2 regions of the Variovorax boronicumulans genome follow, and region 1 is predicted to be linked to the other one. Evidence: riboswitches for the same ligand, from Rfam matches in the RefSeq annotation. Region 1 holds a riboswitch; the other holds the start of a gene.
The links. Region 1 has a riboswitch for glycine ahead of gcvT (glycine cleavage system aminomethyltransferase GcvT). Riboswitches for the same ligand answer to the same signal wherever they lie in the genome.

Region 1 (15,157 bases):
GCTGACGACGCGATGTTGATGATGCGTCCGCCGATGTAGGTGCCCGGCGCCTTGCCCTGGGCGCGCGCCAGCATGCGCTTGCCGACCTCTTGCGCGACGAAGAAGGAGCCCTTCACGTTGGTGTCGAAGATGTAGTCGTAGTCCTCGGGCGTGACGTCCTGCAGGCGCTGCGTGGCGCTCACGCCCGAGTTGTTGACCAGGATGTCGATGGGCCCCACTTCGGTCTCGGCGCGCGCCACGGCGGCCTTGATGCTGCCGATGTCGGTCACGTCGAGCTCGACCACGTGGGCGTCATGGCCCTCGCCTTCGATGCGCGCGCGCAGCTCCTTGAGCTTCTCGACGCGGCGGCTGGCCAGCACCACGGCGGCGCCGGCACGGGCCAGTGTTTTCGCGAACTGGGCGCCCAGTCCGCTGGAGGCGCCGGTGACGAAAGCCACGCGGCCGGAGAGATCGATGCTGTAAGCCATGAGCTGAATCCTGTGGAGTCGCGCAGGTGACGCAAGGCGCCTCGCCTGCGGGCGACAAGGCCCCCGCCGGACGCCGCATAAAATGCCCGGCGAACCGGGACGCCCCCGCGCCTCTAAAAATCATTATCGACCCAACCCACATGACGCACGACGAAATCCTCGCCCAGTTCGGCCCTCGCGAAGCCATGGAATACGACGTGGTCGTGGTCGGCGGCGGCCCCGCCGGCCTCTCGACCGCGATCCGCCTCAAGCAGCTCGCCGCCCAGCAGGAGAAGGAAATCTCCGTCGTGGTGCTCGAGAAGGGTTCCGAGCCCGGCGCGCACATCCTGTCGGGCGCCATCATGGACCCGCGCGCGCTCAACGAGCTGCTGCCCGACTGGGAGGAACTCGGCGCCCCGCTGAACCAGCCCGTGACCGACGACGCCATGGTGTTCCTGAGCGAAAAGTCGGGCCTGCGCACGCCCAACGCCTTCCTGCCGGCCTGCTTCCAGAACCACGGCAACTACATCATCAGCCTGGGTGCCTTCACCAAGTGGCTGGCGCAGCAGGCCGAGAACCTCGGCGTGGAAATCTTCCCCGGCTTCCCGGCCGCCGAAGTGCTCTACAACGAGAACGGCTCGGTGCGCGGCGTGGCCACCGGCAACATGGGCGTCGGCAAGGACGGCGAACCCACCGAGAACTTCCAGCTCGGCATGGAACTGCTGGGCAAGTACACGGTGTTCGCCGAAGGCGCGCGCGGCCACCTGGGCCGCCAGCTCATCGCCAAATTCAAGCTCGACGAAGGCCGCGACCCGCAGACCTACGGCCTGGGCGTCAAGGAAGTCTGGGAAATCGATCCCAAGCGCCACCAGCCCGGCTTCGTGCTGCACACGGCCGGCTGGCCGATGGACAACAACACCTACGGCGGCGCGTTCCTCTATCACATGGAGGACAACAAGGTCACGATGGGCTTCATCACGGGCCTGGACTACAGCAACCCGTACCTGAGCCCCTTCGAGGAAATGCAGCGCTGGAAGCTGCACCCCAACATCCGCTGGTACCTCGAGGGCGACGAAGCCAAGGGAATCAAGCCCGCCAAGCGCATCGGCTACGGCGCGCGCGCCATCACGGCCGGCGGCCTGATGTCGCTGCCCAAGACGGTGTTCCCGGGCGGCGCGCTGGTCGGCTGCGAGGCCGGCTACCTGAACGTGAGCCGCATCAAGGGCAGCCACGCCGCCATCAAGACCGGCATGCTGTGCGCCGAAGCCGCCTTCGACGCCGTCATGGCCGGCCGCCAGCACGACGAACTCACGGCCTACCCGGCGGCGTTCGAGAAGAGCTGGCTCTACACCGAGCTGAACAAGGCGCGCAACTTCAAGGCCTGGTTCAAGAAGGGCCTGGGCATCGCGACCGTCATGAACGGCGTCGAGCAGTGGCTGCTCAAGGGCCACATCCCATGGACCCTGCGCCGCAACAAGCCGGACCACCAGTACCTGAAGCCGGCCGCCGAGTGCAAGCCCATCGTCTACCCGAAGCCGGACGGCAAGCTCACCTTCGACCGCCTCTCCAGCGTGTTCATCAGCAACACGAACCATGAAGAGCAGCAACCCGCCCACCTGACGCTGAAGGATGCGTCGGTGCCGGTCAACGTCAACCTGGCCAAGTTCGCTGGCCCCGAAAGCCGCTACTGCCCGGCCGGCGTGTACGAGTTCGTGCCCGACGAAGCCAGCGCCGGCAAGGAGCGCCTGCAGATCAACGCGCAGAACTGCGTGCACTGCAAGACCTGCGACATCAAGGACCCGACGCAGAACATCGTCTGGGTCACGCCCGAAGGCGGCGGCGGCCCGAACTACGTGGGCATGTAAGCCCCGCAGCGTCGATGCATGAAAGCCCTCTTCGGAGGGCTTTTTTCATGGCGCTTCAGGCGAGGTACGCGGCGACCTCGTCGGGCGTGAGGAAGTGCACCAGCGACACCTGCGGGTTCTGCTCGGCGTGCAGCACGTGGGTGAACCCGGTCCAGCCGCGCGCGGGCTTGTCGTCCGTCTCCAGCGCGACGAGCACCAGCCGCCCCTGCCGGCGCACGTTCTCGCGCAGCGTGCCTTCGCCCCAGGACCACGCCATGCGGTCCACCAGCTCGCCCTGGGCGAAGGCCGTCGCCTGCAGCCAGAGGAAGGCGGCGGCATCGCTGTCCGCGTCGCGGCGCGCGCGCGGCGGCTGCCGGATGCCCAGCGTCTGGGCGTGCGTTTCCATCAGGTCCTGCAGCAGCGAGAAGGCGTGGAAGTTGTTGTTGATGCCCTGGGCGCGAACGACCATGCCCGCGCGCGACGCCGGCAGCAGGACCACCAGCTCGTCCTCGTACGACAGCTGGGCCGCGGCGCGCAGGAAGTGCAAGGCCTCGAAGGGCAGCGAGTCGTTGGCGTACATCGCCTCGATGTGCGCGAGCAGGCCTGCGTCCGCCACCAGCGACTGGTGGTTGCGCACATCGCGCACCACCATGGTCATGAGCGGCAGCACCAGCAGGTCGACCGCGCGCTGCAGCGCATCGACCTCGAAACGCGCCTGCGGCGACAGCGCCGCGAGCGCCGCTTCGGCGGCCTGCCAGGCGGCGAGTTCTGCCTCGTCCCGTGGTTCTTCGTCGTCCTCATCGGGTTCGTACGGCTGCGCCGCGCAGTACGGCGCCAGCGACGCCAGCAGGCGCCCCGCCAGTTGGCGCACGGCATCGAACATGAGCTGCGGATCGGCGCCGTTCTCGACCAGCGCGCCGCAGAACACCGCCAGCAACGCGGCCCGGTGCGGATGCAGTTCGCCGAACTGCGCGATGGCAGCCCGCAGCACCTCGTCCTTCGCCGAGCCCTCCACCACCTCGAAGTAGAGCGCACGGACCTCCGGCCGCTTGAAGAAGGAGGCCTGGGTGTCGAGGTCGGCGTCCTGCAGCACAGGCAGTCGCAGGGTGGCGAGGAGATCGGGAGGCAACATGGGCATGCGCAAATTGTGCGATACCACCGACGCTATCCTCGCGACACAAGGACACAAGGAGACAGGACCCCATGCACATCGTCATCACCGGCGGCGCCGGCTTTCTCGGCGCGCGCCTGGCGCGCACCCTCCTGGCCCTGGGCCAGCTCTCGCTCGCCGGCGCGCCCGCCCGCGACATCGCACGCATCACCCTGGTCGACCGCGCCCCGCCGCCGCCCGACCTCGCGGCCAACCCGCGCATCGCGGCCGCCACCGGCGACCTCAACGCCCAGCTGGCCGACGACGGCGCCACCTTCTGGCGCGAGGCCGACGCGGTGTTCCACCTCGCGGCCGCCGTCAGCGGCGAATGCGAGGCCGACTTCGACCTGGGCATGCGCAGCAACTTCGCCGCCACGCACGGCCTGCTCGAGAAGCTGCGCGCGCTCGGCACGCGCCCGGTGCTGGTGTTCTCCAGCTCGCTCGCCGTGTTCGGCGATTCGCCCGAACAGCCGCTGCCCGCGCTCATCGACGACCACACGCTGCCCACGCCGCAGACCAGCTACGGCATCCAGAAATTCATCGGCGAGCAGCTGGTGGCCGACTACACGCGCAAGGGCTTCGTGCAGGGGCGCAGCGTGCGCCTCATGACGGTGAGCGTGCGCCCCGGCCTGCCCAACGGCGCGGCCTCGGGCTTCTTCAGCGGCATGATCCGCGAGCCGCTCGCCGGCCTGCGCGCGGCCTGCCCGGTGCCCGACGAGACGCCCGTGGCCATCGCCTCGCCGGCCCGGACCATCGAAGGCATCGTGCGCGCCGCCGAAGCGAGCGACACCGACTGGGGCCCGCGCACCGCGCTCAACCTGCCCTCACTGGCCACCACCGTGGGCGAGATGGCCGCCGCGCTCGAACGCGTGGCCGGTCGCGCCGCCACCGACCTGCTCGACCGCACGCCCGACGCCGCCATCCGCCGCATCGTCAAAACCTGGCCCGGGCGCTTCGACACGCCACGCGCCCGGGCCCTCGGCCTCACGGCCGACGAGAGCTTCGACGCGGTGATCCGCGCCTACGTCCGTGAAAGTCCCGACGCGGTCAAACTGGTTATTGGTGCATAGTCATTTCCTGACCTGCGCCTGACGCGCTTTCGACCCCCAACTCCCCGGAGACACCATGAAATTCGGCCACATCGCCGCCGCCTGCCTTTCGCTCGCCCTGGGCACCGCCGCCTTCGCGCAGCAACCCACCGTTCTCAAGATCGGCTATGCGACGTCCAAGGAATCGCATTACGGCGTGGGCTCCACCGTGTTCTGCGAAGAGGTCGAGAAGAACACCCAGAACCGTTTCAAGTGCCAGCACTTCGCCAACTCGGCGCTGGGCGGCGAGCGCGAGCAGATCGAAGCGATCCAGCTCGGCACGCAAGACCTGCTCAACACCTCGACCGGCCCCGTGGGCAACTTCGTGCCCGAGGTCAAGATCGTCGACATCCCCTTCCTGTTCCGCGACTACGACCACGCCCGCAAGGTCATGGACGGCCCCATCGGCCAGGACATCCTGACCAAGTTCCCGAGCAAGGGCATCATCGCGCTGGCCTGGACGGAAAACGGCTTCCGCCACATGACGAACAGCAAGCGCGACATCGTCAAGCCCACCGACGCGGCCGGCCTGAAGATGCGCACCATGGAAAACAAGGTGCACATGGACGGCTACCGCACCTTCGGCATCCTGCCCACGCCGATGGCCTTCCCTGAACTGTTCGGCGCGCTGCAGCAAGGCACGGTCGACGGCCAGGAAAACCCGATTCCGGTGATCCTGTCCTCGAAGTTCTCGCAGGTGCAAAAGCACCTGTCGCTCACCGGCCACGTCTACTCGCCGGCGCTGCTGCTGCTGTCGCCCAAGGTGTGGAACAAGCTCTCGGACGCCGACAAGAAGGTGTTCACCGAAGCGGCGAAGAAGGCCTCGATCGCGCAGCGCAAGAAGGTCAACGACGACGAGAACAACGGCATCGCCCAGCTTGAGAAAGACGGCATGAAGGTCACGCGCACCGTCGACGGCGCGGCCTTCCGCGAAGCCCTGAAGCCGGCCTATGTGGGCTACGCCAAGGAATTCGGCGCCGACAACATCAAGAAGATCACGGACGTCAAGTAAGACCGCTCCGCCCCGACCGCGCCCGGCCCGCCTCAGTGTGCCGGGCGCTTCGCATTTCCGACACCACAGAGAACCACAACGTGCAAGCCTTCGAGCGCTACTTTCTCGCCGCCAACCGGTGGGCGCTGATCCTTCTGCTGGCGGCCATGTCCGTCATCATCTTCACCAACGTCGTGCTGCGCTACACCACGAACCAGTCGATCGAATGGGCCGAAGAGGTGTCGCGCCACATGATGATCTGGCTCACCTTCCTGGGCGCCGGGCCCGTGCTGCGCTACGGCGGCCACATCGCCGTCGAGAACCTGCAGGACGCCCTGCCCCGGCCGGCGGCCGTGGCGGTGCGCATCGTGGTGGCCGGGCTGCTGTTCGCCTTCTTCGGCTTCATGGTCTGGTACGGCTGGCTCTACATGGAACGCACGATGTTCCAGCTCACCGCCGTGACGCAGATTCCGTTCGCCTACATCTACAGCGCGATGCTGATCGGCGGCGTGCTGCTGATCGTGCACTGGCTGCTGGTGGTGCGTGGCTACGTGCTGAACCGCGAGTTCGCGTCCGACGCGCATTTCGACGCCAACGCGTCGGCCTCGCTGTAAGGAGAAGACCATGGATGCCAGCATTGTCCTGATCGTCTCCGCCTGCGTGTTCCTGGCCATCGGCGTGCCCGTGGCCTTCGCGCTCGGCCTGGCCACGGCCGCCACCCTGATCCTCGCGGAAAGCTACCCGCTGATGGTGCTGCTGAAGGAAACCTTCACCGGCATCGACAGCTTTCCGCTGATGGCCGTGCCCTTCTTCATCCTGGCCGCCGAACTGATGAGCGGCGGCTCGCTCACCGAGGTGCTGCTGCGCTTTGCGGGCCAATTCGTCGGCCACCGGCGCGGCGGGCTGGGCTACACCAACGTGGTGTCGCTGACCTTCTTCTCGGGCATCTCGGGCTCGGCGCTGGCCGACGCGGCCGGCCCCGGCTCGATGCTCATCAAGATGATGGACAAGGCCGGCTACGACCGCTCGTACGCGGCGGCGCTGACGGCCTCCACGGCCATCGTGGGGCCGATCATCCCGCCCTCGATCATCATGATCATCTACGCGCTGCAGGACGAGACCGTGTCGGTCGGCCAGCTGTTCGTGGCCGGCATCGTGCCGGGCATCCTGATCGCGGTGGCGATGTGCGTGGTGAACTTCTACGTCTCGAAGAAGCGCAACTACAAGGGCGACGGCCAGACGCCGCCGCTGCGCGAGATCCTCATCACGACGTGGAAGGCGATTCCCGCCATCCTGCTGCCGGTGGTGATCCTGGGCGGCATGCGCGCCGGCTGGTTCACGCCCACCGAAGCCTCGGTGGTGGCGGTGTTCTACGCGCTGGTGTGCGGCAAGTTCATCTACCGCACGCTCGAGTGGAAGATGCTGCCCGACATCCTGTCGCGCTCGGCCCTCCTGTCGGCGTCGGTGCTGATCATCATCGGCCTGTCGGCCTCGTTCGCCTGGGTGCTGACCATCGAGGGCATTCCGCAGCAGATGGCCGAATGGCTCATCAGCATGAACCTCTCGCCGTGGATGTTCCTGATCATCGTCAACGTGTTCCTGCTCTTGTTCGGCATCTTCATCGAGCCGCTGCCGGGCGTGATGGTGCTGGCGCCGATCCTTGCGCCGGTGGCGATCAAGCTGGGCGTCGACCCGGTGCACTTCGCGATGATCGTGATCTTCAACCTCACGCTGGGCATGATCACGCCGCCGGTGGGCGGGCTGCTGTTCGTCACCTGCAACGTGTCGAAGGTGCCGATGTCGGCGCTGGTGAAGGAACTGGTGCCCTTCCTGTGGGCGCACGGCGCGGTGCTGATGCTGCTGACCTTCGTGCCGATGCTCAGCACCTGGCTGCCGCGCGCGCTCGGGTTCAAGTAGCGGCGCAGGCCGCTCCCGCCCACGCCTTCACCCGCCTCAGGCCGGCGGGTGCAGGTACTGGCTCGGCGGCACGCCGAGCGTGCGGCGGAACATCGCAGTGAAGGCGCTCGGGCTCTCGTAGCCGTGCGCCAGCGCCACCTCCAGGATCGACGCGCCGGCGGCCAGCCGCGGCAGGCTCAGCAGCAGCCGCGCCTGCCGGCACCACGCGCCGAAGGTCATGCCGGTCTCGCGTTCGAACAGCCGCGCCAGCGTGCGCGCATTCATGTGCAGCCGCGCGGCCCAGCCGTCGAGCGTGGCGGGCTGCGCGGGGTCGCGGATCAGCGCCTCGCACAGCGCGGCCAGGCGCGCATGGCGCGGCATCGGCACATGCAGCGACAGCGCGGGCGCGGCCTCGATCTCGTCGAGGATCAGCTCCATCACGCGCTCGTCGCGCCCGCCCGGCGGGTAGTCCAGCGGCAGCGACACGGCCGCCATGATCAGCTCACGCAGCAACGCGCCCACATGGATCACGCGGCACTCGGCCCCCAGGTCGGCGCGCGTGCCGGGCTCGACGAAGACGGTGCGCATCTTCACCTCGCCCGCCATGCGGATCTGGTGCGTCATGCCCGGCGGCACCCAGACGCCGCGCCCCGGCGGCACCACCCAGCTGCCGGCCGCAGCGCCGACCATCATCACGCCCGAGATCGCGTGGATGAGCTGGCCGCGCCGGTGCGCATGCGGCGGAATGAAGGCGTCGCCCGCCGGATCGGTCGCCAGCACGGCCACCGCGCGCGGGGTCGATTCGCCTTCGTCGGGGCGCAGATTCAGTTTGTCCATTTCACGACGATGTTTGCACATTCGTAGCAAGAACATCTTTCCCTGTCTTCCTACGATGGCTTTTCTCCCTCTTTTTCTCCAACCGGACATCCAGGAAAGAAGCCATCGCATGAACACGCGCCGACTCGGGCTGCTCACCGGCACCCATGCCGTCAACGACCTCTACCAGGGCCTCGTGCCCGCGCTGCTGCCCTTCATGGTGCTGGAGCGCGGCTACAGCTACACGGCCGTGAGCGGCCTGATGCTGGCGGCCACCGGGCTGTCGAGCGTGGTGCAGCCGCTGTTCGGCCTGTACGCCGACCGTCACCCGCGCGCCTGGCTGGTGCCCGTGGGCTTCCTGGTGGCGGCGCTGGGCGTGGTGCTGGCGGGCCTGAGCCAGAGCTACCTGCTGACCTGGATCGCGGTCGCGCTGTGCGGGCTGGGCATCGCGGCCTACCACCCGCCCGCCACCGTGGCCGCGCGCGCGGCCGGCGGCGCCTCGCAGAAGGCGATGAGCGTGTTCTCGGTGGGCGGCACCATCGGCGCCTCGTTCGCACCCGTGCTGGCGGCCACGGTGGTCGGTGGCGGCAGCCTGTCGCGCAGCTACCTGCTGGGCATTCCTGCGTTAGCGATGGGCGTGGTGTGGGTCGCGGCCAACGCGCGGCGCGGCGCCGTCGCCAACAACGCGGCAGCCGCGGCGGCGCGCGCCGCGCAGGCCCGCGCCCAGGTGCTGAAGCCGCACAACGACTGGCGCGCCTTCAGCCTGCTGGTGGCGACCATCGTGGGCTGGTCGATCCCGTACGTCACGGTGCTGTCGATGCTCTCGCTGCGCATCACGCGCGACCTGCACGGAAGCACCTTCCAGGGCGCCGCGGCGCTCACCGCCTTCACCGCCGCTGGGGCCGTGGGCACGCTGGCCGGCGGCTGGCTCGGCGACCGCATCGGACGCATGGGCACGATCCGCTGCGGCTACCTGCTCGCGCTGCCCGCCATGGCGGGCCTCGTTCTCGCCTCCACGCCCGGCGCGGCGCTGGCCTGCACCGCGTGGCTCGGCATGAGCATGTTCCTGCCCTTCGCCGCGCAGGTGACGCTCGCGCAGGACTACCTGCCGCGCAACCCGGCCACCGCCAGCGGCATCACGCTCGGTCTCGCGCTCTCGGTCGGCGGGCTGGTGTCGCCGCTGTTCGGCCTCCTGTCGGATGCACGCGGGCTCGGCGTGACGCTCACGGTGGTGTTGTGCGTGCTGTGCGTCGCGACCGTGCTCGCCTTGCGGCTGCGCAACCGCACAGTGCAGGTGATGGCGGGCGAGGCTGCGGCGGCCTGAGTTGAGTTCCGTTCCCGCGCAACGGCAGCGCCCACCGTGCACAGGGCACTGGGTGCTTCCCGCAGCGAAATCAAGGAGGAGCCGAAGGCGGGGGACATTCGCGGAGGGAAGTACCCGGTGTCCTGTGCACGCGCCCTGAACCACGGACCACCGAAATCCGTGGGCGATTCAACGCCGCACGCGCTCTCTTTCACTGCCAGAATCGACGCAAGCTTCGACGTCGAGCCTGACAGACAAGAAGAAGGAAAGAGAAGGACGCCATGCACCGAATCGTCGCCCAGGGCAGCAGCCTTGTCGCTGCCGGCTTGCTGGCCACCGCCGGTATCGCGGCCACGCCGGCCGCCGCACCCGTTGCAGCCGTTGCACCAGCAGCCGCCCCCGCCAACCCCACCAATCCCGTCACCCACCTCGCCGAAGTGGAAAGCGCCGTGCGCGCCTGGGCCGCCGCCTGGTCCGCGCGCGACGTCGAGCGCTACCTCGCCGCCTACGCGAGCGACTTCACCCCCGCGCGCGGCCAGACCCGCGAGCGCTGGGAGGCCGACCGGCGCGCCCGCATCACGGGCAAGTCGCGCATCAGCGTGGGCATCGAGGGGCTGGTGATCAGCGTCCAGGGCACCTCGGCCAGCGCGCAGTTCCGGCAGATTTACAGCGCCGACGCACTCACCGAGACCGACCGCAAGACGCTCGAGCTGCAGCGCGTGGGCCCGCGCTGGCTGATCCGCAAGGAAAGCGCGGGCAACTGACGCGCGCCGCCTTGTCCCTGTAAGGCAAATGGTTCACGAAGATGTCACCACTTGCAACGATGCTGCAGCCTTCGACCTCCGAAAGCTGTGGCCGCCATGTTCCCCACCAAGACCGAGAAGGCACGCGACGAACTCCAGGCCGGGCAGCGCACGCTCAGCCAGCGTGAGCGCGCCCTGCTGCTCATGGCCGACGGCCGGCGCTCGCTGACCGACTTCAGCCCGCTGTTCCCCAGCCGCGTCGAGGCCGAGCAGGCGATCCAGGGGCTGATGCAGCGCGGCTACCTGCAGGTCGCGCGCCCGGTCGCGCCACCGCCCGCACCGGCCCCCACGCCCGTCCCCGCCGCCGAGCCGATCCAGGTCGCCACCTCGGCCGACAGCTTCGACGGCAAGCGCTCGCTGGCCACCACGCGCATGTTCCTGTTCGACATCTGCGAGCGCATGTTCGTGCGCCGCGACCCGCGCTTCGCCAACCAGATGCGCGACGCCCTGCGCGAGGCCCGTGACCGCGAGGCCATGCTGACCATCGCCGCGCTGATGCTCTCCGAGATCGAGAAAGCCGCCGGCCCCGAGCGCGCCGACTCGCTGCGCGAGCGCATCGACAAGCTGCTGCCGCCGGCAGAAACCGTGCACTGAGCCGCCAGCCCCGGCCCCGCGATCCACTACACTCGCCGGGTCAGGAGAGAGCCCCGCGCGACGGGGCCGCCGAAGGCGCAGGGGTTCCCCGAACGCTCAGGCAAAAGGACTGACAAGACGCCGGCAACCACCGGCGTTTCCTTGCTGGAGAGAGGCCGTGGCATTGCACGCGGCCCACCGAAGGAGCAAACCCCGATCGTGGGGCGAATCTCTCAGGTAAAGCGGACAGCAGGGGTGGCCCGTGGCGTTGCAGCCATGGATTTCGACTGCCCCTTTGGAGTGCCCCGTGGCCGCTTCTTCCGCTTCCGCTTCTTCCGCTTCCGCTTCTTCGGATACTCAACTTCTCAAGACCCCGCTGTACGACTTCCACGTGGAGCTCGGCGCCCGCATGGTGCCTTTCGCCGGCTATTCCATGCCCGTGCAGTACCCCGCCGGCCTCATGGCCGAGCACAAGCACACGCGCGACGCGGCCGGCCTGTTCGACATCTCGCACATGGGCCAGCTGCGCCTGGTCGGCCCCGATGCCGCCGCCGCCTTCGAAACCCTGATGCCCGTCGACGTGGTCGACCTGCCCGCCGGCAAGCAGCGCTACGGCCTGCTGCTGAACGACGAGGGCGGCATCCTCGACGACCTGATGTTCTTCAACGAAGGCAACGGTTCGCTCTTCGTGATCGTGAACGGCGCCTGCAAGGTGGCCGACATCGCCCACATCCAGGCCAGGATCGGCGCGCGCTGCCAGGTGCAGCCCCTGCCCGACCACGCGCTGCTGGCGCTGCAGGGCCCACAGGCCGCCGCCACGCTGGCGCGCCTGTCGCCCGGCATCGAGCGCTTCGTGTTCATGACCGGTGGCGCGGTGCAGATCGGCGGCATCGCGGCCTTCGTCACCCGCAGCGGCTACACCGGCGAAGACGGCTTCGAGATCTCGGTGGCCGCAAAAGACGCCGACGCCCTCGCCCGCCTGCTGCTCGCGCAGCCCGAGGTGAAGCCCGTCGGCCTGGGCGCGCGCAACTCGCTGCGGCTCGAAGCCGGCCTGTGCCTGTACGGCAACGACATCGACACCACCACGACCCCGGTTGAAGCCTCGCTCAACTGGGCGATCCAGAAGGTGCGCCGCGCCGGCGGTGCGCGCGAAGGCGGCTTCCCGGGCGCGGCAAAGGTGCTGGCCCAGCTGACCGCCGTCGCCTCGGGCGCGGCCGGGCACACCGACCACAAGACGCTCACGCGCAAGCGCGTCGGCCTCGTGGCGCTCGAACGCATTCCGGTGCGCGACGGCACGCTGCTGCAGTCGCTCGAAGGCCACGACATCGGCGCCGTCACCAGCGGCCTGCTCGGTCCCACGGCCGACCGCTGCGTGGCCATGGGCTACGTGGCCGCCGCCTTCGCCGAGCCCGGCACGCGCGTGCAGGCCATCGTGCGCGGCAAGCCGGTGCCGATGGAGGTCTCGACCCTGCCTTTCGTGCCGACGCGCTACTACCGCGGCTGACCGACACTGAACACCGCAGACCCGGCTAGGCTCTGCACCCCGATTCCATTTTTTCCACGAGGAGTTTTTTCATGAGCATCAAATACACCAAGGACCACGAATGGGTGGCGGCCGAAGGCGGCGCCGCTACCGTCGGCATCACCGTGCATGCGCAAGACGCGCTGGGCGACGTGGTGTTCGTCGACCTGCCTGAAGTGGGCAAGACCTTCGCGCAGGGCGAGGTCGCCGGTGTGGTCGAGTCGGTGAAGGCCGCCGCCGATGTGTTCATGCCCGTGTCGGGCGAGATCACCGAAGTGAACGAAGCGCTGCGCGCCGACCCGTCGCTGGCCAACAGCGACCCGCTGGCCGCCGGCTGGTTCTTCAAGGTCAAGCTGAGCGAACCCGCGCAGCTCGACGCCCTGCTCGACGCCGCCAGCTACGACAAGTTCGCCGCCGAATCCTGATCCGCTGAACAGCAGCTTCCTCGCACCTTCGTTCCTTCTCCCCGAGCCTTCACCGCCATGCCGATTCCCGCCCTTCCCTCTTTGCAAGAACTAGAGAACGCCGAAGAATTCCTCGCCCGCCACATCGGCATCGATGCGGCGGACGAGGCGCGCATGCTGCCGGTGATCGGCTCGGAAACGCGCGCGGAGCTCATCGACGGCATCGTGCCGGCGGCCATCCGCCGTGCCCGGCCGATGCGCCTGCCCGCGCCGGTCACCGAGGCCGACGCGCTGGCCGAGCTGAAGACGCTGGCGTCGAAGAACAAGGTGTTCAAGAGCTTCATCGGCCAGGGCTACTACGGCACGCACACGCCGGGCGTGATCCTGCGCAACATCCTGGAGAACCCCGCCTGGTACACCGCCTACACGCCCTACCAGGCCGAGATCTCGCAGGGCCGCATGGAAGCCCTGCTCAACTTCCAGACGATGGTGTGCGACCTCACGGGCATGGCCATCGCCAACGCCTCGATGCTCGACGAGGCCACGGCCGCCGCCGAAGCGATGACGCTCGCCAAGCGCAGCGTGAAGAGCAAGAGCAACGTGTTCCTGGTCTCTGGCGACTGCCACCCGCAGACCATCGAAGTCATCAAGACGCGCGCCGCCCCGCTGGGCATCGAAGTCAAGGTGAGCACGGTGTCGGAAACACTGCCGCACCTGATGGTGAGCGGCGAGTTCTTCGGCGTGCTCGCGCAGTACCCCGCCACCACCGGCCACGTGCACGACCTGCGCCCGCTCGCGGGCCACGCGCACCAGTGCGATGCCGCCTTCATCGTCGCGGCCGACCTGCTGGCGCTGACGCTGCTGGTCGCCCCCGGCGAGTTCGATGCCGACATCGTCTGCGGCACCACGCAGCGCTTCGGCATGCCGCTGTGCAACGGCGGCCCGCACGCCGCCTACCTGGCCTGCCGCGATTCGTTCAAGCGCTCGCTGCCCGGCCGCCTCGTCGGCGTGAGCGTCGACACGCACGGCCAGCCCGCCTACCGCCTCGCGCTGCAGACGCGCGAGCAGCACATCCGCCGAGAAAAGGCCACCTCGAACATCTGCACCGCGCAGGTGCTGCCGGCCGTGGTCGCCAGCATGTACGCCGTGTACCACGGCCCCGACGGCCTCACGCGCATCGCGCAGCGCGTGGCCGTGCTCACCGCCATCCTCGCCAAGGGCCTGTCGCAGATGGGCCGCGAGCCGGTGAACACCACCGCCTTCGACTCGCTGACGATCCGCACCGGCGACGACACGGCCGCGATCATCGAGCGCGCACAGGCCGGCGGCGTCAACCTGCGCCAGCGCCTGCAGCAGCACCTGGGCATCTCGCTGGACGAAACCACCACGCGCGCCGACATCGAAACCCTGTGGGCGCTGTTCGTGCCCGCCGGCACCGCGATGCCGCGCTTCGACGAGCTGGCCGCCAGCACCACGCCGCTGATTCCCGAGGACCTGCGCCGCACCAGCGCCTTCCTCACGCACCCGGTGTTCAACACCCACAAGAGCGAGACCGCGATGCTGCGCTACATCCGCAGCCTGTCGGACAAGGACCTCGCGCTCGACCGCAGCATGATCCCGCTGGGCAGCTGCACCATGAAGCTCAATGCGACCAGCGAGATGATCCCCATCACCTGGCCCGAGTTCGCCAACATCCACCCCTTCGCGCCCGCCGACCAGCTGCAGGGCTACGCCCAGCTCGACGCGCAGCTGCGCGCCTGGCTGTGCGAGGCCACCGGCTACGCGGGCATCAGCCTGCAGCCCAACGCGGGTTCGCAGGGCGAGTACGCGGGCCTGTTGGCCATCAAGTCCTTCCATGAAGCCAAGGGCCAGGGCCACCGCAACATCTGCCTGATTCCCTCGTCGGCCCACGGCACCAACCCCGCGAGCGCCCAGATGGTGGGCCTGCACGTGGTGGTGACGGCCTGCGACGCGCAGGGCAACGTCGACATGGACGACCTCAAGCGCGCCTGCGAGAAGCACAGCGCCCACCTGGCCGCCGTGATGATCACCTACCCCAGCACGCACGGCGTGTTCGAAACCCGCGTGAAGGAGCTGTGCGAGCTCGTGCATGAGCACGGCGGCCGCGTGTACGTCGACGGCGCCAACATGAACGCACTGGTCGGCGTGGCCGCGCCGGGCGAGTTCGGCGGCGACGTAAGCCACCTGAACCTGCACAAGACCTTCTGCATCCCGCACGGCGGCGGCGGCCCGGGCGTCGGCCCGGTCTGCGTGGTCGAAGACCTCGTGCCCTACCTGCCGGGCCATGCCACGGCCGGCGT
Region 2 (15,157 bases), on a different contig from region 1:
TGGCCAGGTGTACTGGGGCGTGGGCGGCATGGCCGCATGCACGGTGCGCTGCGCGGCTTCGATCTCTTCGCGGGTGAATCGCATCGACGTCCTTCGGGTTGCTTACTTGCGTTCGGTGAGCGCCACGCGCACGGCCAGCGCGGCCAGCACGCTGCCCATGATGTAGCGCTGTGCGCGCAGCCAGCCGGCGCTTTGCGACAGCACGGCCGTGATGCTCGCGGCGCCGACGATCATCACGGTGTTGACCAGCGCGCTGCTCGCCATCTGCGCCATGCCCAGCTGCAGGCTCTGCAGCAGCACCGAGCCGCGCTCGGGATGGATGAACTGCGGGAAGAACGACAGGTAGAACATCGCCACCTTCGGGTTCAGCAGGTTCGTGAGAAAGCCCATGCGAAACAGCTTGGCCGGCGGATCGGCCGGCAGCGCGCGGGCCTCGAAGGGCGCGTTGCCGCCGGGCTTGACCGCCTGCCACGCGAGCCACATCAGATAGGCCGCGCCGGCGAAACGGATCGCGTCGAACGCGACCGGCACCGCCAGCAGCAGCGCCGTGAGGCCCAGCGCCGCGGCGAACAGGTGCACCAGGAACGCCATCAGCACGCCGCCCAGCGAGATGAGCCCCGCGCGGCGGCCCTGGATCAGCGTGCGCGACACGCAATAGATCATGTTCGGCCCCGGCGTGAGCGCCAGCAGCAGCGAGGCGAGGGCGAACCAGGCGATTTCGGTCAGGGTGAGCATGGGGTCAGAGTCCTTGCGATTCGAGGGTGACGGGGCCGCGCGGCGTGTCGAGCACGGCGACGAGGTTGGGCGGGCCGGCATCGACCGGCAGTCCGCCCATGCCGATGGCCGTGAGCGCGGCCGACAGTGCCGGCGCGCGCGGATGCGCCACGCGCAGCGAACGCAGTGCCAGGCCCGAGGCGGGCATGGCGTCGGTGGGGTGCACCGCGCCCCACTGGATCAGTGTGGGCAGCGCGCCGTAGAACAGGCGTTGGCCGTCGTCGCGCACGGTGATCTGCCACTCGAGTCGGCCGGCCGGCGTGTCGCGCGAGGCTTCGAGCAGGTGGCCGCGGTCGATGTGCGCATGCTCCTCTCGCGCGAGCGCCTGCGTGGCGGCGTGCGCGTCGGGCACGCGCGCCACGAAGTGGATCAGGTGCGGGCCGCGCTGCGCGAGCGCGGCCTGCAGCGCGGCGTCGTCCAGGTCGAACCAGCGGTGCGTCTTCGGCCGCGACGGCGCCTTGCCGGGCTCGATGGAGATGATCTCGGCATAGGCGCGCGGGAACGCGGCGCTCGCGATGTTCAGCAGCCGGTTGTGCGTGCCCATCAGCGGGTGCACGCCGCCGGGCGCGGGCGTGACGCCGAGCGTGGCCTCGCACCATGCCACGCCCTCGGCCAGCGAGGCGGCGGCGATCACCAGGTGGTCGATTTCGGCGGGGGCCATGGCGTGCCTTTGTTCAGAGGGTGACGTGGCCGTCGACGCAGGTCACGGCATCGCCGCCGACCCAGATCGTGCCGTCGCTGTCGCGCTCGATGTGCACGCGGCCCGCGCGGCCCAGGCACTGGCCTTGCGCGGCCAGGTAGCGCTCGGGCATGTGGCCGTCGGCGATCAGCCATTCGGCCAGACTGGCGTTGAGGCTGCCGGTGACCGGGTCTTCCTGCACGCCGATGGGCTCGGCGAAGGCGCGCACCTCGAGGTCGATCTTCGCGCCGTCGTCGTTCGGCGTGGCGGGGCGGTTGCCGAAGGCGCGCGCCTCGCGGTTCGAACGGCCGATGAGCAGCGAGGTGTCGTGCGCCGAGGGCACGCCCGCCACGCCGGCCTTCACGCCCAGTTCCTTCAGCGCGCGGTGGTCGGGCTGCAGCGCCAGCACGGCGTCGGCGTCGTTCAGCAACAGGCCGAACCAGACCGGGCCGTTGTCGAGCACCTGCGCCGCGATGACCTGCTGCGCCTTCAGGCCCAGCGCGCCGGCCACCTTGGCCAGCAGCGCGGGGCTCGGGGCGCTGCGCTTGAGCGGCGGCGCGGCAAAGGCCAGGCGCTCGCCGTCGCGCCGCAGCGGCACGAGGCCCGCACCGCACTGCTGCACCACGCGGCCCGCCACCTTGGGTTTGCCGCCGGCCTGCAGCCAGGCATGGCAGCTGCCGATGGTCGGGTGGCCGGCAAAGGGCAGCTCGCCGCCGGGCGTGAAGATGCGCACGCGGTAGTCGGCGCCCGGGTCGGTCGGCGGCAGCAGGAAGGTGGTCTCCGACAGGTTGGTCCACTGCGCGAAGCGCTGCATGGCGGCGTCGTCCAGGTCCTGGCCGTCGATCACCACCGCGAGCGGGTTGCCGTAGTAGGCGGTGGCGGTGAAGACGTCGACTTGCTTGAAGGGGCGGGATTTCATCGGATTCAAACGGTTCGGATCAGCGGGCAATGTCAGTCGAGGGGACACCGTGGAACCGGCTTTGCCGGGCCACTGGTGTCGCCCCCTGGAAGGGGGTTGGCGAAGCGACACGAAGTGCGCGTAGCCTGGGGGTCATTCCAAAGCCAGGTCGAGCACGCCGCGCGTGCCCGGGCGGGAAAGCAGGTCGGCGTACCAGCGCTCGACGTTGGGCCAGACGGGCCGGCGGTACTCGGCGCCGGGCAGGCCGAACCAGCGGTGCGCCTCGCAGCCGATCGGGATGTCGGCCATGGTGAAGCGCTCGCCGGCCATGTAGGGGCGCTGCGCGAGGTGCGCGTCGAGCATGGCGAACAGCGCCTCGCTCTCGCGCACCGACGCGGCGATCAGCGCGGGCTGGCGCTCCGAAGGCGGCGTGCGCACCCATTGCACGAAGGCGTCGCGGCTGGCGCGGTTGAGCGTGGTCTGCTGCCAGTCCATCCAGCGCTCGGCGTCGAAGCGCGCGGGCAGCTCGCTCGGGTAGAGCGTGCCGTGCGAGTAGCGGGCGCACAGGTAGCGCACGATGACGTTCGACTCCCATAGCGTGACGCGCTCGGCGCCTTCGCCGTCGTCGATGGTGGGCACCATGGCGTTCGGGTTGAGCGCGCGGTATTCGGGCGTCTGCACCACGCCGAACTTGCCGCCGGCCTCGGTGCGCTGGAAGTCGAGCCCGAGCTCCTGCGCGCACCACACGACCTTGCGCACGTTGATCGAACTGATGCGGCCCCAGATGTTGAGCATGGTGTTCAGTGTCCTTGTGCGCAGAGGGCGTCGGCCGTGGCCGATGGCTGCGTCTGCAGGTACGGTTCGATGTTGCGCATCGCGCGCGCCACGTAGTCGTCTTTCTCGCCGACCGGCGCGACGTAGTGCAGCGCGCTCTTCGCGGCCTCGAGGCCTTCGGTGCGCGCGATGAGCCAGGCCGCGAGGTAGGGCGCCGAGAAGCAGCCGCCCGCGGTGGCCACGTTGCCCTGCGCGAAGAAAGGCTGGTTGAGCACCTCGACGCCGGCCTCCTGCACCCAGGGCTTGGTCGTGAGGTCAGTGCAGGCCGGCACCGTGCCCAGCAGGCCGAGCTTGGCCAGCAGCAGCGTGCCCGAGCACTGCGCGCCGATGAGCTGGCGCGATGGGTCGAGCCCGCGCAGCACGCCCATCAGGCCCGCGTCGGCGGCGATCTCTCGCGTGCGGATGCCGCTGCCGACGATCACCGCGCCCGCCTCGCAGGCCGCTTCGAGCGTCGCGGTGGCATGCACCGTGACACCGTTCATCGAGGTCACGGTGGCGCTGGGCGAGGCCAGCGTCACGCGCCAGCCGGGCTTCTTCACGCGGTTGAGCACGCCGAGCGCGACCAGCGAGTCGAGCTCGTTGAAGCCATCGAAGGTGAGGATCGCGATGTGCATCGTCGTCGGCCCCGTCAGGCGTGGGCGGGGGCCAGCAGCGCCAGCTCTTCGCGCAGCGTGACGGCGAGCGCGGCGATGGCGGTGTCGATCTCTTCGACGCTGGCGGTCACGAACGACAGGCGCAGCGTGCGCGGATCGCCTTCGCCGGCGTAGAACGGCGCGCCGGGCACGAAGGCCACGTTGCGCTCCACGGCCTTGGGCAGCAGGGTCACGGTGTCGATGCCCTCGGGCAGGCGCGCCCACAGGAACATGCCGCCCTTGGGGGCGTTGAACTTCACGTCCAGGCCGGCCATCTCGCGGTGCAGCGCGGCGATCATCGCGTCGCGCTGGCGCTTGTACAGCGCGCGGATGGTGGGCACGTGGCGATCCAGGAAGCCGTCCTTCATCACGGCCGAGACCATGCGCTGCGTGAAGATCGGCGTGTGCAGGTCGACCGCCTGCTTGGCCTGCAGCAGCTTGGGGAAGATGGCCTTCGGCGCCACCAGGAAACCCAGGCGCAGGCCCGGGGCCAGCACCTTGGAGAACGAGCCCAGGTAGATCACGCCCTCGGGGTTGCGCGCGGCCAGCGGCAGCGGCGGGGCTTCGTCGAACCAGAGCTCGCCGTAGGGGTTGTCCTCGACGATCGGCAGGTTCGCGGCGGCTGCGGCAGCGGAGACAGCGGCGCGGCGCGCCTCGGTCATGGTGCGGCCGGTGGGGTTCTGGAAGTTGGGCAGCAGGTAGACGAAGCGCGCGTCGGCCGCCTTGCTCACGAGGTCGTCGACGATCACGCCCTCGTCGTCGCTGGCCACGCCCACGGGGTGCGGCTCCATCGGGCCGAAGGCCTGCAGCGCGCCCAGGTAGGTGGGCGTCTCGACCAGCACCTTGCTGCCCGGGTCGATCAGCACCTTGGCCACGAGATCGAGGCCCTGCTGCGAGCCGGTGGTGATGAGCACCTGCGAGGCGTCGACGTCCCAGGGCAGCATGTCGGCCACGGCCTGGCGCAGCGGCGCATAGCCTTCGCTGGCGGCGTACTGCAGCGCGGCCTGGCCGTCGTTGTGCAGCACTTCGGCGCAGGCGTCGGCGAATTCCTGGATCGGGAAGGTCTTGGGCGAGGGCAGGCCGCCGGCCAGGCTGATGATGCCGGGGCGCTCGGTGACCTTGAGGATTTCACGCAGCACCGAAGGATTCATCTTGGCGGCGCGGGCGGCGAGTTTCCAGTTCATGGGAGGCTTTCTTCTTTCTGGCGAATGAGAGGTGAGTCTGAGTGTGTCGTCAGGATGGCGGGATGTCGCCACGGTGCACGACATGGATTTTGTTGCCGTCCGGGTCGCGCAGGTAGGCGCCGTAATAGCCCTGCCCGTAACGGGGGCGGGGCCCGGGCGCGCCTTCGTCGCGGCCACCGTGGCGCAGGGCCGCCTCGTGGGCGGCATGAACGGCCTGCGGCGAGGGCGCGCAGAACGCGACCATGCTGCCGTTGCCGGCGCTGGCGGGTTCGCCGTCCAGCGGGATGTACACGTAAAAACGCGGCAGCGTCTGGCCCGGCGCGATCCAGCAGGCGGCGTCGGGGCCGCCGTCGGGCGTCACGGGGCGGCGGATCAGGCCGAGCGGCGCCAGCACCGCGTCGTAGAAGGCGGCGGCGCGCGGCAGGTCGGTGCAGCCGACGGTGACATGGCTGAACAGCGTCATGGTGGTCAGCTCCTGGCCTGCGGCTCGGCGCCGCGTGGAACAGCGGCAGGCGCTGCCGGTTGCGACAGCCGCTTGCCCGCGACCACCGTGGCGACCACGGCGGCGGCGAAGCCCAGCGTCACCAGGTCGAGCGGCTCGCCCAGCAGCGGGATCGACGCGAGGATCGACAGGAAGGGCTGCAGCAGCTGCGTCTGGCTCACGCGCAGCGCGCCGCCCAGGGCCAGGCCGCGGTACCAGGCGAAGAAGCCGATCCACATCGAGAACATGCCCACGTAGGTGAAGCCGACCCAGGCCGAGGCGGCCACGGGCTGCTGCGGCCACAGGGCGATCGTGGCGGGCAGCGTCACGGGCAGCGCCATCACGCAGACCCAGCAGATCACGCGCTCGGCGCCCAGCGACGGCGTGACCTGCGCGCCGTAGATGTAGCCGACCGAGGCTGCGACGACCGCGCCGACCAGCAGCAGGTCGGCCCATTCGAAACCGAAGCCGTGGCCGCTCTGCTGCGCGCGCAGCACCGAGAACACCACCACCAGCAGGCTGCCCGCGATGGCGCAGAGCCAGAAGCCCAACCGCGCGCGCTGGTGCAGCACCCAGGCCGCGACCGCGGCCGTGACCAGCGGCAGCAGCGCGGTCACCACCGCCGCGTGGCTGGCCGTGACCACGCGCAGCGCAAAGGCCAGCAGCAGCGGAAAGCCGATGCAGTTGCCCAGCACCGCCATGCCCAGCGGCTTCCACTGGTGCGCCGCCGGGCGCGGCGAGCGCGTGACCAGCAAAAAGACGGCCGACAGCACGCCCGCCAGCGCCGCGCGCCCGAGCGTGACGAACCACGGCGACAGCTGCGGCGCCTCTTGCGTGCCCGTGGCCAGCCGCGTCATCGGCAGCGTGATGGCGAACAGCGCCACGCCGACCACCCCGAGCCACATGCCCAGCGTTTCGTCCTTGATGGCGAGCTTCATACGCCCACCATCCACCAGGCCGTCAGGACCAGAATGAGGCCCATCGCGCGGTTGAACCAGAGCAGGCGCCGGCCCTTGGCCAGCCACTCGCGCAGCAGTGCGCCGACCAGCGCATAGGCGAAGTTGCTGGTGAAGGCGTAGGTGAGCATCACCGGCGCGACGATGGCGAAGCGCGCGAGCGCGTCGGGTTGGCCGGCGATCCAGCCCGCCACCAGCGTGAGCGCCAGCAGCCAGGCCTTGATGTTCACGAACTGCAGCATCACGCCCTGCCCGAAGCCGACCGAGAGGCGGGCGCTGTCGGCCTTGCCGAGCTGGGCGCTGCCGCTGAGCTTGTAGGCCAGCCACAGCAGGTAGGCGATGCCCAGGCCCTTGATCGCCAGGCGCAGCGGTGGCATGGCCACCACCAGCGCGCCGAGGCCGGCCGCGCAGATGGCGAGCAGCAAGGTCCAGCCGACCGGCACCGCGACCACGAAGCGCATGGCGCGCGGCAGGCCGCCGTTGGCCGCCAGGGCGGTGGAGAGCGTGGTGTTGGGGCCGGGCGAGAAGCTCATCGCCGTGGCCAGCACCAGCAGCGCGGTGAATTCTTGCCAGTTCATGTCACAGACTCTAAACTTTGGACCATTACAGTTCCAGTACAGATGACCGAACAAATCTGAAATCTGTATTGGTCATTCCTTCGACACACGCCGCCCTTTTCTTACTCTCTGTGCGATGCAGCCCGATCCGATGCTGACCCGAACCTCCACCCAGTCCCTGACCGGGCAGCTGGCCGACCGCCTCGCCGAGCGCATCCGCAACCGGCTGCTGGCCCCTGGCGCACGCCTGCCCTCGGTGCGCGAGTGCGCGCGCCAGCAGGGCGTGAGCCCGTACACCGTGGTCGCCGCCTACGACCAGTTGCTCGCGCAGGGCCTGGTCGAGGCGCGCCGCCAGCGCGGCTTCTATGTGCGCGACGCGGCGCCGGCGTCCGAGAGCTCGCGCAACCCGGCGCATGCCGTGCCCGTGGTCCCGCCGATGATGGCCTCGCGCGTGCCGGCCGACGCCAGTTCGCTGATCCGCAGCATGTTCCACCGCCCGAGCGACAAGCCGCAGCCGGGCATGGGCGTGTTCCCGCCCGACTGGATGGCCTCGACCTTCCTGGCGACCGCGGTGCGCCGCGTGACGACCACGTCGGCGCTGCAGGAGCTGTCGCTGCAGTACGGCGAGCCTTCGGGCGACCTCGCGCTGCGCCGCAGCCTGTCGCAGAAGCTGGTGCGCATCAACGTGCCGGCCGGGCCCGACCAGATCGTCACTACCATCGGCGCCACGCACGCGTTGGACATCGTGAGCCGCACGCTGCTGCGCGCGGGCGATCCGGTGATGGTCGAGGAGCCCGGCTGGGCGCTGGAGTTCGCGCGGCTCGAGGCGCTGGGCATGCGCATCCTGCCCGTGCCGCGCCGCGCCGACGGGCCCGACCTCGACGTGATGGCGCAGTACTGCAAGCTGCACAGCCCCAAGCTCTTCGTCAGCGTGAGCGTGCTGCACAACCCGACCGGCTACAGCCTCACGCCGGGCAGCGCGCACCGCGTGCTCAAGCTGGCCAACGAGCACGACTTCCACATCGTCGAGGACGACACCTACAGCCACCTCGCGCCCGAGCACGCCACGCGCCTGAGTGCGCTCGACGGGCTGCAGCGCACCATCTACGTCAGCGGCTTCGCGAAGATCCTGGCGCCCAACTGGCGCATCGGCTTCCTGGCCGCCTCGCCCGCGCTGAAGGAGCGGCTTCTGGAGACCAAGCTGCTGGCCACGCTGACCTCGCCCACGCTGTTCGAGCGGGCGCTGTCGTGGTGCATCGACCAGGGCCAGCTGCGCCGCCATTCGGAGCGCGTGCGCATCCGCCTGGACGGCGCGCGCGGCCGCGCGGTGAAGCTGGCCATGTCGCACGGCTGCACCTTCGCCTCGGAGCCGGCCGGGCTGTTCGGCTGGGTCGACACGGGCGTGGACACCGACGCGCTCACGCAACGCATGCTCGACCAGGGCTACCTGCTGGCGCCGGGCTCGCTGTTCCATGCGCGCCGCCCGCCGAGCACGATGATGCGGATCAACTTCGCGACCTCGCAGGACGCGAATTTCTGGAAGGTTTTCAGCCGGGTCAGGGACGAGCTCTGATTCGCTTGCAAAGGGCTTGGAGTAAGCTGGCAGCACAAGAAAACCCAGCCAGGAGACCTCCCGCATGAGCAACGCCAGCAAACCCTTCGACTTCAGCCAGTTCGTCCCCGGATTCGACTTCCTGAAGAACCTCGCCGGCGGTGCCGCCGCGGGCTCCGGCTCGGTGCCCGGCATTCCCAGCCTGGCGAGTTGGGTCGCGCCCACCATGAGCGTCGAAGAGGTCGACAAGCGCATCCAGGAACTCAAGACCGTCCAGTACTGGCTCGAACAGAACGGCCACGCGCTCAAGGCGACCATCCAGGCGCTCGAAGTGCAGAAGATGACGCTGTCGACCCTGCGCGGCATGAACGTGCGGATGGAAGACATCGCCAGCGCGTTCACCAAGCAGGCCGCGGCGATGGCGCCTGCACCGGCTCCCGCCCCGGCGCCCGCCCCCCGGCCCGAACCGGAGCCCGTCGAGGAAGAGGAAGAGGAAGAAGAGTTCGACGAGGCCGAGGAGGAAGCGGAAGAAGAGGAAGCCCCGGCGCCGAAGAAGACCTCGCGTGCCAAGCCCGCCTTGTCCAACGGCGCCGCCGGCGTGGTCGACCCGATGCAATGGTGGGGCTCGCTCACCGAGCAGTTCCAGCAGATCGCGAGCACGGCGCTGCAGGACGCGGCGCAGCTCAAGGTGCCGGCCATGGCGCAGCCGCTGGCCGATGCCGTGGGGCAGGTCATCGGCAAGGCAACGGCGGCGCGCAAGCCGGCCCCCAAGGCTGCCCCGAAGAAAGCTGCCGCCAAAAAAGCCGCGCCGGCACCCGCCGCGCGCAAGAAAACCACGTCCACCGCCGCGCGCAAGCGAGCCTCCGGCCGGCGCTGACGTCTTACAGACACCTTTCCAGACGACGACGCACGGGTCGGTACGCACCATGAAACTGTTTCCCACCGGCCATGCCACCCACCCGCAATGGCGCATGGCCGCCGGCCTCGTGCTGGCCCAGTTGCGCGCGCAGATGGCGCTGCCCGACTACGCGTCAAACCCGACGCTCGGGCTGCTCTACATCACCGACCACTACGCGGCCGAGGCGCAGGAGATCCTCGATCACCTGAGTGCCGAACTGCCCGAGGTCACCGACTGGTCGGGCACGGTCGGCATCGGCGTGTCGGCCAACAACGCCGAGTACTTCGACGAGCCCGGCCTGAGCCTGATGCTGTGCGCGCTGCCCAGTGACCAGTACCGCGTGTTCTCCGGCGTGGCGCCGCTGGGCAGTTCCGAAATGAGCGGCTTCGAGGCGCACACCGCGCTCGTGCACGCCGACCCGGCCACGCCCGACCTGGGCGAGCTGATCGGCGAGATGGCGGGGCGCACCGACACTGGTTACCTGTTCGGCGGGCTCTCGTCCGGCCGCGGCGGGGCGCTGCAGTTCGCGGTCGGCGGCAACGGCAACATCCGCGGTCACGGCGCGGCGGGCGGCGTGTTCTCGGGCGGCTTGTCGGGCGTGGTGTTCGGCGAGGGCGTGCGACTGGTGTCGCGCGTCACGCAAGGCTGCCAGCCGCTGCGCACCGGCGGCGCGCGCGAGCGCGAGATCACCGAGGCCGACGGCAACCTGCTGCTGTCGCTCGACGGCGAGCCGGCGCTCGACGTGCTGCTGGCCGACCTGCAGGTGTCGCTGGACCGGCCGCAGGAAGCCATCGACGCCGTGCGCAACACGCTGGTCGGCCTGGCCGACGCGGGCAGCGACGGCATCCGCCGCACCGGCGACCTGGGCGCCGACGTGCTGGTGCGCCACATCATCGGCCTCGACCCGACGCGGCGCGGCATCGCCATTGCCGACAACGCCGAGGCCGGCATGCGGCTGAGTTTCTGCCGCCGCAACGCGCAGGCGGCGCGTGCCGACCTGATGCGCATCTGCGCCGAGATCCGCGAAGAACTCGAGCCCGAAGAACAGACGCTGGCCACGGCGCGCGCCGTGGCAGCCGGCGAGGCTGAGGCCGCGCCGCATCCGGCGCGGCGCATCGCGGGCGCGGTGTACGTGAGCTGCTCGGGACGCGGCGGCCCGCACTTCGGCGCACCGGGTGCCGAGCTGCAGATCGTGCGGCATGCGCTGGGCGATGTGCCATTGGTCGGCTTCTTCGCCGCCGGCGAGATCGCGCGCCATCACCTGTACGGCTACACCGGCGTGCTGACGGTGTTCACCGCGCCGGACTGACTGGCTGACTGACGGGGAAAAACGACGCGCGCGCCTGCGCACTGTGTTCGCAGGCGCTTCGCGTCGCTAGAATCCGCCCGCTTTCTTGAATCTCTGCTGCTGCAAGAAAGAGTGATCCGCGCGCCCCGAGGCACGCGGTCGATCTCTTTCGCCCCGCCACGCGATGTGACGGGGCCCGGAAACCGACACGGTTTCCCCGAATGGAATTGCAGCCATGGGCAGCCCCACCAATAGTCATTTTTCGAGACTCCAGCGCGCCTTTTCGCGCGCCCACATCGCCGTCGATTACCGCGACGGTATCTATCACCTGCGCAACGAAGCCGCGCAGGCGACCGTGCTTCTGCCGCAGAGCCTGCCGCTGGAAGAAAAAGCCGTGAACCAGCTGCTGGCCTTCGCCAGCGTGCGCTCGCCCGACGGCGCGCACCGCGTGTGCAAGGCTTGCGCGACGCCGGACCTTCATCCGGGCTCGGTCGCGCCGGTGGGCAGCGTCGTCGCCACCGATGGCGACTTCGTGATCCCCGCCGCGGTCGGCACGGACATCAACTGCGGCATGCGCCTGCTGACCACCGGCCTCACGCTGGACCAGGTGGCGCCGCACAAGACGCAGCTGCTCGCGCGGCTCACGCGCGGCTTGCTCGACAACGGGCGCGACGTGCCGGTTCACACGGCGGCGTTTCGTGCGCTGTTCGACGACGGGCCGGCCGCGTTCCTGGATGCTGTGCGCAACGACGGGCTCTGGGCGGCCTGCGACCGCGACCGGCTGCAGGCCGAGATCGGCGCGTGCATCGGCCTGGCGAGCTTCGGCGGGCAGTCGCGGCACGCACCGCTGGCCTACACCGGCGCGCGCCACGAGGTGTTCCGCGACCCGTGCCTGGGCACGCCGGGCAGTGGCAACCACTTCGTCGAGTTGCAGGTGGTCGACCAGGTGATGGACCGGCACGCGGCGTACCGCGCGGGCCTCAAGGCGGGCGAGGTCGTCGTGATGATCCACAGCGGCTCGCGCGACATCGGGTTCCATGTCGGCGGCCGCTGGATGGACCGCGCGCGGGCCGAGTGGCCGCAGGGCCTGCGCCATCCGAAGAGCGGGTTGTACGGCCTGGCCGGGCCGCTGGCGCAGGAGTACCTCGAAGCCATGGGCGTGGCCGCGCGCTATGCGTGGGCCAACCGCGTCGTGCTGGCCGAGCTGGTGCGCAAGGACTTCGCCGAGCTGCTGGGCGCCACGGCGTCGACGCTGGTGGTCGACGTGCCGCACAACGTCGTGCTGCGCGAGCACGGCATGAACATCCATCGCAAGGGCGCGACGCCGGCGCACGCGGGCGACCTGGCGCTGATTCCCGGGTCGATGGGCGATCACTCGTACCTCGCGACCGGGCTGGGGCATGAGGACTGGCTGTGGTCGTGCAGCCATGGTGCCGGCCGGCGCATGCGTCGGCAGGAAGTGCGCGCGATGCGGCCCGCACCCGACGACGCCGATGCCAGCTGGCAATGCGTGACGCTGCGCGAAGAGCGCCGCATCGAAGAGGCGCCGCAGGCCTACAAGCCGATCGGCGCGGTGATCGAGGCGCAGGAAAGCGCGGGGCTCATCCGCTGCGCCGTGCGGCTCAAGCCCTGGGTCACGTTCAAGGCGTGACCCGAGGGCGCGTGTCGTGTCAGCCCAGTGCGGGCTGCACGGCGCGTGGCGCGGGCGCCGGCATGCCGGCGAACGCGAAGTCGACCTCGGGCGCCAGCCCGCTCACGATGCGCGCGATCGACTTGCCCGAGCCGCAGGCGTGCGTCCAGCCGAGCGTGCCGTGGCCGGTGTTGAGGAACAGGTTCGGCAGTTTGGTCTTGCCGATCAGCGGCACGTTGCTCGGCGTGGCCGGGCGCAGGCCGGTCCAGAACTGCGCGCGCTCGGTGTCGCCGGCGCCAGGGAAGAGCTCTTCGACGCGCCGCACGATGGCTTCGCAACGCACGCGGTTCAGGTCGCGGTCGTAGCCGTTGAGCTCGGCCGTGCCGGCGATGCGCAGGCGGTCGCCCGATTCGGAGGTGTAGCGCGAGAACACCAGCTTGTATTCGTCGTCTGTGAGCGAGACCTGGTGCGCCTTCGACGCGTCCTTCACGGGCAGCGTCACCGAGTAGCCCTTGGCCGGGTAGATCGGCAGGCGGATGCCCAGCGGCGCGGCGTACAGGGGGCTCAGCGAACCCATCGCAAGCACGAAGGCATCGCCGCGGATGCGCTGGAAGCGGCCTTCGTTGTCGGTCGCCTCGACGTGGTCAATGCTGCCGCCGGCTTCGCGCAGCGCGGTCACGGTGTGGCTCATGAGGAACTTCACGCCGGCCGCCTCGGCCAGCTTCACCAGCTCGCGCGCGAAGCGGTTGGCGTCGCCCGATTCGTCTTCGGCGGTGTAGGTGGCGCCGGCGAGTTGGGGGCGAATGTGGGCGAGGGCGGGTTCGATCTTGATGGCCTCGTCGGCCGAGATGACCAGCCGCTCGCAGCCCAGGGCGCGCATCTGCTCGGCGGGCGCGAGGGCGCCATCGAATTCTTTTTGCGTCGTGTAGAAGTGCAGGATGCCTTGCGTGCGCTGGTCATAGTTCAGGCCGGTGTCTCGACGCAATTGCTGCAACATTTCCCGGCTGTATGTACCGAGACGCACGATCTGTTCGATGTTGTGGCGGGTGCGCGCGGGGGTGCATTCGCGCAAGAACTGCAGGCCCCAGAGCCACTGGCGCATGTCGGCGCGGATGCGAAAGAGCAGCGGCGCATCTTCCTTGCCGAGCCATTGCAGCACCTTCAGCGGTGCGCTCGGATTGGCCCAGGGTTCGGCATGGCTGACCGAGATTTGGCCGCCGTTGGCGAAGCTGGTTTCGGCGGCCGGGGTGGCCTGCCGGTCGATCACGGTCACCTCGTGGCCGAGTTGCTGGAGGTAGTAGGCCGAAGTCACGCCGAGCAGGCCGGCGCCAAGAACGATCACACGCATTGCAAGTACCTTTGAGTTTGCAGCGCTTGAACGGCGGGCGTGGAGTGCTATTGAAAAAATAGCAAGCAACCAGACGACCGATGTCCAAGTTGCCGCTCCCCCTGTCCTCGGTACCTGAGAGATTCACCCTGCTGCACCCGCAGCGGGTTTGCTCCTTCGGTGCGCCACATGGCGTGGCGGCTCTCCAGACGGCTGTATCGATGAGTGCAGTACTGACCCCTTGCCGAAGTTCCGTGGCGTTGCCTGGAATTTCGTCGGGCCGACCTGAGCGTTTATGGGAGTTTGCGCCTTCGGTAGGGCCTCCGTGGAGGCCCGCTCTCCTGCAATTGTTGGCGATTGTAGGCGGGCCCCGCAAGCCGGCCAAGCCCTGTACATCGGCACTTCACACCGATGGGATAATTGAATGTTGATTTTTGGTAAAGCAAACTTTTTTCTACATGCAGGGGACTCCATGATCCTGGTTACCGGCGGCGCAGGCTTCATTGGCGCCAATTTCGTGCTCGACTGGATCGCGCAGGGCAACGAGCCCGTCGTGAACCTCGACAAGCTGACCTACGCAGGCAACCTCGAGACCCTCGCGTCGCTCAAGGGCAACGCGAACCACGTCTTCGTGCAGGGCGACATCGGCGACAGCGCGCTGCTCGATCGCCTGCTGGCCGAGCACAAACCCCGTGCCGTCGTGAACTTTGCCGCGGAATCGCATGTGGATCGTTCGATCCACGGCCCGGAAGACTTCGTGCAGACCAATGTGCTCGGCACCTTCCGCCTGCTCGAATCGGTGCGCGGCTACTGGAACGCCCTGCCGGCCGACCAGAAGGCCGCCTTCCGCTTCCTGCACGTGTCGACCGACGAGGTCTACGGCTCGCTCTCCAAGACCGACCCGGCCTTCACCGAAGAAAACAAGTACGAGCCCAACAGCCCGTACTCGGCCAGCAAGGCCGCCAGCGACCACCTCGTGCGCGCCTGGCACCACACCTACGGCCTGCCGGTGGTCACCACCAACTGCTCGAACAACTACGGCCCGTTCCACTTCCCCGAGAAGCTGATCCCGCTGATGATCGTCAACGCACTGGCCGGCAAGAACCTGCCCGTGTACGGCGACGGCATGCAGGTGCGCGACTGGCTCTACGTGAAGGACCACTGCAGCGCCATCCGCCGCGTGCTCGAAGCCGGCAAGCTCGGCGAGACCTACAACGTCGGCGGCTGGAACGAGAAGCCCAACATCGAGATCGTCAACACCGTGTGCGCGCTGCTCGACGAGCTGAGCCCCCGCGCCGACGGCAAGCCGTACAAGGAGCAGATCACCTACGTCACGGACCGCCCGGGCCACGACCGTCGCTACGCCATCGATGCACGCAAGCTCGAGGCCGAGCTTGGCTGGAAGCCCGCCGAGACCTTCGATACCGGCATCCGCAAGACCGTCCAGTGGTACCTCGCCAACGGCGA

Region 2: it holds a riboswitch for glycine, as region 1 does, so the genes downstream of both, VHAB30_RS22315 (D-amino acid dehydrogenase) here and gcvT (glycine cleavage system aminomethyltransferase GcvT) in region 1, are expected to answer to the same signal.

What each region holds. Positions count from the first base shown of each region.
Region 1 is NZ_BKDH01000001.1:2,997,434-3,012,590, forward strand. Features, by position in the region: gene VHAB30_RS13735 (SDR family oxidoreductase) at 1-467, opposite strand, end outside; gene VHAB30_RS13740 (electron transfer flavoprotein-ubiquinone oxidoreductase) at 608-2,311, shown strand; gene VHAB30_RS13745 (hypothetical protein) at 2,367-3,428, opposite strand; gene denD (D-erythronate dehydrogenase) at 3,494-4,510, shown strand; gene VHAB30_RS13755 (TRAP transporter substrate-binding protein) at 4,566-5,540, shown strand; gene VHAB30_RS13760 (TRAP transporter small permease) at 5,621-6,133, shown strand; gene VHAB30_RS13765 (TRAP transporter large permease) at 6,144-7,436, shown strand; gene VHAB30_RS13770 (AraC family transcriptional regulator) at 7,473-8,252, opposite strand; gene VHAB30_RS13775 (MFS transporter) at 8,362-9,555, shown strand; gene VHAB30_RS13780 (L,D-transpeptidase Cds6 family protein) at 9,816-10,298, shown strand; gene VHAB30_RS13785 (hypothetical protein) at 10,395-10,931, shown strand; glycine riboswitch at 10,963-11,053, shown strand; glycine riboswitch at 11,066-11,170, shown strand; gene gcvT (glycine cleavage system aminomethyltransferase GcvT) at 11,218-12,414, shown strand; gene gcvH (glycine cleavage system protein GcvH) at 12,486-12,857, shown strand; gene gcvP (aminomethyl-transferring glycine dehydrogenase) at 12,915-15,157, shown strand, end outside.
Region 2 is NZ_BKDH01000002.1:524,420-539,576, reverse strand. Features, by position in the region: gene VHAB30_RS22385 (threonine dehydratase) at 1-84, opposite strand, end outside; gene VHAB30_RS22380 (LysE family translocator) at 103-735, opposite strand; gene VHAB30_RS22375 (VOC family protein) at 740-1,435, opposite strand; gene VHAB30_RS22370 (PhzF family phenazine biosynthesis protein) at 1,449-2,372, opposite strand; gene VHAB30_RS22365 (glutathione S-transferase family protein) at 2,505-3,146, opposite strand; gene VHAB30_RS22360 (DJ-1/PfpI family protein) at 3,152-3,799, opposite strand; gene VHAB30_RS22355 (aminotransferase-like domain-containing protein) at 3,814-5,001, opposite strand; gene VHAB30_RS22350 (VOC family protein) at 5,051-5,458, opposite strand; gene VHAB30_RS22345 (DMT family transporter) at 5,470-6,420, opposite strand; gene VHAB30_RS22340 (LysE family translocator) at 6,417-7,016, opposite strand; gene VHAB30_RS22335 (aminotransferase-like domain-containing protein) at 7,147-8,568, shown strand; gene VHAB30_RS22330 (PhaM family polyhydroxyalkanoate granule multifunctional regulatory protein) at 8,633-9,424, shown strand; gene VHAB30_RS22325 (FIST signal transduction protein) at 9,474-10,754, shown strand; gene VHAB30_RS22320 (RtcB family protein) at 10,969-12,384, shown strand; gene VHAB30_RS22315 (D-amino acid dehydrogenase) at 12,404-13,711, opposite strand; glycine riboswitch at 13,803-13,909, opposite strand; glycine riboswitch at 13,954-14,044, opposite strand; gene rfbB (dTDP-glucose 4,6-dehydratase) at 14,163-15,157, shown strand, end outside.